2 regions of the Actinoplanes sp. NPDC000266 genome follow, and region 2 is predicted to be linked to the other one. Evidence: riboswitches for the same ligand, from Rfam matches in the RefSeq annotation. Region 2 holds a riboswitch; the other holds the start of a gene.
The links. Region 2 has a riboswitch for cyclic di-AMP ahead of ACFY36_RS40555 (transglycosylase family protein). Riboswitches for the same ligand answer to the same signal wherever they lie in the genome.
Positions count from the first base shown of each region.

Region 1 (2,452 bases), on a different contig from region 2:
GGTGATCAGCACCGGCCGGCCGTACAGCGGGGCGAAGTCGACGTCGTACAGCCACGAGGTGTCGAAGCCGTCGGGGTCGCGGGCGTTGATGGAGAGCAGTGTCGGCGCCTGCTCGGCCATGTCGAACGCCTCGAGCCAGCTGGCCGGGTTCTTGGCCAGGAGCAGCCGGATGTTGCGGCCGTCCCGGTCGACCTGCGCGTAGCGGCCCGCGATCGAGGTGACCGTGGAGAGCCGGGGGAGGGCCTCGATCGGGCGTACCCCGAACTCGGCCGCCACGGCCAGGGCGGTCGCCGCGTTACCGAGGTTGACCGTGCCCGGCAGCTGGAGCTTGACCAGGTGCCAGTCGCCGCGCGGGTCGATCACGCCCTCGTCCTCGACGCGCCACTGCGGTATCGGCCGCCGCAGCGGGCAACCGGTGCACCACCAGTCGCCGTTCTCCCGCTCGATCGGGTCGCCGCTCTCGGGGCACACCCACGAGTCGTCCTGCCAGCGCTGGCCGGCGCTGAACCAGGTCACCTTCTGCGATCCGTAGGCGGCCCACACGACCATCGGGTCGTCGGCGTTGGCGACCACGTTCACATCCGGGTGGCCGGCGAGGGCGGTGCGCCACAGCTGCGCCATCATCGCCACCTCCTTGGCCCGGTCGAGCTGGTCGCGGGAGAGGTTGAGCAGGGCCACCACCCGCGGCTTGGTCTCGCCGATGACCCGGGGGAGGTAGTGCTCGTCGACCTCCAGCACCGCGAACGGCGTCTGACCGGCCTTGGCCAGCGCCGACGTGTGCCCGGTGGGCATGTTGGCGCCGAAGGAGTTGGTGGCGACCGGGCCGAGGACGCCGAGCGCGGCGGCCGCCAGCCGGGTCGTCGTGGTCTTGCCGTTGGTGCCCGAGACGAGCGCGATCGCGCGTCCGGTCGCCAAGTGGCTCAGCAGCTCAGGATCGATCTTGAGACCGATCCAGCCGCCGATGACCGAGCCGTCGCCGCGTCCCGCGGCCCTGGAGAGCGCCGCCGCGGTCTTCGACACGGAGGTCGCGACCTTGGCACGCAGGGGCATCTTCCCGTCCGTCACGGCGACGAGGGTACCGGAACGGGACGTTACGTCGAGTTGTCGCCGCTGCCGGCTGTTCGGGGGAGCGGATTTCGCCCGGTAGGAAGGGTTTAGACGGCGGAAGAGTGAATATCAGGTGGCCGCCACCCTGCGGGTGACGAGCAATTATGTGTTCTGATTCACCCGTAACCTTCGACAAATCGTATTTGGCTGATCACGAGGCGTGCTGGCAAAAGTTACGGGGCGATCACAAATCGGACACCCTCTCATGTGCCAACTACTCTCGGTTACTGAACCGATTCCGCCGCTTCAGCCGGATCTCAGGTACCAAGGTTGGGCCGACAGCAATCCGCTGGAGGCTTGCGCCGCCCGGTTCACGCCGAGCCCTGCCCCGGGCCAGGCAGCGCGATCATGAGCACCACGTACGACCACAAAGGCATACGGGGGCAGGGACGGGGGACCCAAATAGCGGTCTCCTCCGCGCCACCCGCTCCGGTGGCGGCCAACGGAGAGACCTTGGGGTGAAGCCGCCTCCCAGCGGCCGGGCAAGCCTTCCCGCCCGAACCCGACAGCTAACCTCGCAGGCGTGCCGGAGGGATATCTCTACCGTGCACGAACAACGTTCGAGCCGGGGCCGCCGCGTGTCCGCCGGTGCCGGCAAGATCGCGCTGTCTCTGGGTCTCTGCCTCTGCGCCGGCCAGCTGGTCTCCACGCCGGCCGCGCACGCCGCAACCCCCGCCCCCGTAGTGGCGCAGGTCGCCACCGCGAAGGCCGCGGCGAAGGTCAAGCCCACGGTCCGCACCAGCGTCAGCACCCGGACGCTCGCGTGGGGAGCCAAGGTCAAGGTGACCGCCCGCTACCTCAACCCCACCAACGGCAAGGCCGTCACTTCCGGATACGTACGCCTCCAGGCGCTGCGTAACGGCAAGTGGCAGAACTGGGCCTCCGGCAAGGTGAACAAGAACGGCGCCGTCGCCCTGTACGGCCAGCCCAAGGTCAGCGGCTCGCTCCGCATGGTCTACCTGGGCACCTCGACGTTCGCCCCGCAGGTGGGCGGCCGTCTCTCGGTGAAGGTCGTGGCCAGCGGCGCCAAGGTCCTCGCCGAGGCTCAGAAGCACACCGGCGCGCTGTACCTGTTCGGCGCTTCGGGTCCGAGCCGCTTCGACTGCTCGGGCTTCACGAAGTACGTCTACAAGAAGGCCGCCGGCAAGAACCTGGCCCACAAGGCCAACACGCAGCAGAAGGTCGGCCGCTCGGTCTCGAAGAGCGCCAAGAAGGCCGGCGACCTGATCATCTTCCGCAACGGCTCGTACGGCTACCACGCGGCCATCTACGCCGGCAACGGCTACATGTACGACTCGCCGCACACGGGCGCCCGCGTCTCGAAGCGCAAAATGATCAGCACGAA
Region 1 is NZ_JBIAZI010000010.1:432,701-435,152, forward strand. Features, by position in the region: gene ACFY36_RS37445 (MurT ligase domain-containing protein) at 1-1,050, opposite strand, end outside; cyclic di-AMP (ydaO/yuaA leader) riboswitch at 1,516-1,646, shown strand; gene ACFY36_RS37450 (C40 family peptidase) at 1,653-2,452, shown strand, end outside.
Region 1: linked by a shared signal. The riboswitch ahead of ACFY36_RS37450 (C40 family peptidase) and the one ahead of ACFY36_RS40555 (transglycosylase family protein) in region 2 are both predicted to bind cyclic di-AMP.

Region 2 (2,452 bases):
CGGGACCGGGGAACCTCGGGTCCGCGTGGTCGGTGACGAGGGCGCGCTGCTGGCCACCCTGCGCCGCACTTTGCTCGACGAGCACGTCACCCCGCTGCTCGACACCGTCCTGGGCGCCACCCGGGTCGGCCGCCGGCTGCTGCTGGGCTCGCTCTCGGCGGGAATCGCCCACGCGGCCCAGCGGGCGGCCGTCGTGGCCGGCGCGCCGCCGGGGGAGATGACCGGGCAGGTGCTGCGGACGCTGGGCGTGGAGGGGCTGGTCGAGTGGAACGCCGAGCGGGTCCGCCGCCGGACCTGTTGTCTCGCGTTCACGATCCCGCATCAGCGGCTGTGCGCCGACTGTTCGATCAGAGATCGATGAACCGCACATGGGAGCGCTCCCGTATGGGTACGTGGGAGGCATGCTCATGGCGCTGTTGCTCGATCTCGCGAACATCCTCGGTGGGTTGCTGCTGGCCGCGGCGCTGCTGCGGCAGATTCCGCGCGTCGGCGGTGGGATCGGCGGATTCGCCGACAAGGTGGGGCCGTGGGGCTGGGTGGTCGGCGTCGTCGCCCTGGTGGCCGGCGGCTACTACCTGCTGGTGCACCTGTTCGACGGCCCGCACGTCTTCCACTTCGAGGTGGTCGGCATCGCCGTCGGCGTGGCCCTGCTGTGGGACCGCCTGACCGGCCGCAAACCCGCGGAGGCCGGCTCGGCGCCGTTCGGCCGGGGACTGCTGCTGGCGATCTTCGGCATCATCGCGATCGTCGTCGGCCTTCAGGGCCTGGTAACGCCGGACTGATCGGGCCTGGTCGCAGCCTTGATCGACGGCCACCGCAAAGCGGGGCGAAAATGGGCACATTCCCCGCCCGGGCGTACTGAGAACAACGTCACGATCGCCCTTCGGGGCTTTGCCGAGGGTCGCGGGGCGTGGTTACGGTCGGCCGGTCCCACGATCGTGGGCACCGCGGGCGGAACGCCGAGTCCTGCCGCCGCCCGACGGAATCAACTCAGGCATGGAGCGGGGGACCCACACGTTCTCCGGCACGCCGTCGCGCGTGCCTCGGGGTGAAGCCGCCACGCGCGGCCGGGCACCTCAGCCCGAACCCGACAGCTCACCTCGTAGGCGTGGAGGTTGTTCTTCCATGGCACAAACCCGTAAGCACACCGTCGCGCTCGGCCTGACCACCGCCGGCGTGGCCGGCGCGTTCGCTCTCTTCGGCGCGGCCCAGCCCGCCCAGGCCGCGGGCAGCGTCAACTGGGACGCCGTCGCCCAGTGCGAGTCCAGCGGAAACTGGAGCATCAACACCGGCAACGGCTACTACGGTGGCCTCCAGTTCAGCAAGAGCACCTGGAAGGCCTACGGCGGCGGCAAGTACGCCAGCACCGCCAACAAGGCGAGCCGCAGCGAGCAGATCGCCATCGCCGAGAAGGTTCTCGACGGTCAGGGCATCGGCGCCTGGCCGGTCTGCGGCAAGAAGGCCGGCTCGTCCAAGAGCTACAAGGGCACCAACACCAGCGGCGCCTCGGAGAAGAAGTCGGCCAGCGCGAAGAAGTCGACCACGCAGAAGAAGTCGACCTCGACCCACAAATCGACCAAGTCGACCACCAAGAGCGCCACCACGACCCACAAGTCGACGACCAGGACGACCGGCGACTTCTACGTGGTCCGGGCCGGTGACACCCTGGCCAAGATCGCCAACCGCTACCAGATCGACGGCGGCTGGGAGCGGCTCGCCGAGCTCAACAAGAGCATCATCGACGACCCGAACCTGATCTTCCCGGGTCAGCGCATCGCGATCTGAGCAACCTCCCCGAACACCACCCGGCGTCGCGCCCTGACCTCGGTGTTCCCCCGCACCGGGGCCGGGGCCGCCGCCAGCACCGCGGCGGCCTGCGATTCCTCGCGCAGGCTGCTCGCGGCGCGCTGGGCCAGCGAGGCGTCGTGCCAGGCCGTGGTCTCGGCCTCGACCGCCAGGTCGTAGCTCTGGCGCAGCCACGCGGCCGAGGCCCGGGCGATCACCAGCTCCTGGTCGACCGGGTGGAGCCGGGCGTCCCAGCCGTTGCGCCCGGCGATCGCGTCGCCCAGCGCCGAGGCCGGCAGTTCGCCCCGGCTGACCGCGGCCGAGACCGCCTGGTGCAGGAAGCGCTCGCGGGCCGCGTACTCCTCACAGGTCCGCACCGACCACGGCGTGCCCCACGCCGCCGCCGAGGCGGCGGTGCGCACCCGGGCGTCCGCCTCGAGCCAGGCCTCGTACGCCGTGTTCACCGAGGCCGACGCCTGCTCCCAGATCTCCTGCCAGCGGGCCGCCGAAGCCGCCGCCCGTGAGGCCGCCACCTCGACCTCGTCCGCGAACTGGGCCGCCCGCGCCGCCTCCTCGGCCTGGCGCTTGCGCGAGGTGGCCCGCGCCCGCAGCACGGCCACGGTCTCCTGGGCCGCCTTGCGCGGGTGGCGCATCGCCTGCGGGCTGC
Region 2 is NZ_JBIAZI010000012.1:262,692-265,143, reverse strand. Features, by position in the region: gene ACFY36_RS40565 ((2Fe-2S)-binding protein) at 1-361, shown strand, start outside; gene ACFY36_RS40560 (hypothetical protein) at 369-782, shown strand; cyclic di-AMP (ydaO/yuaA leader) riboswitch at 956-1,123, shown strand; gene ACFY36_RS40555 (transglycosylase family protein) at 1,126-1,785, shown strand; gene ACFY36_RS40550 (hypothetical protein) at 1,767-2,452, opposite strand, start outside.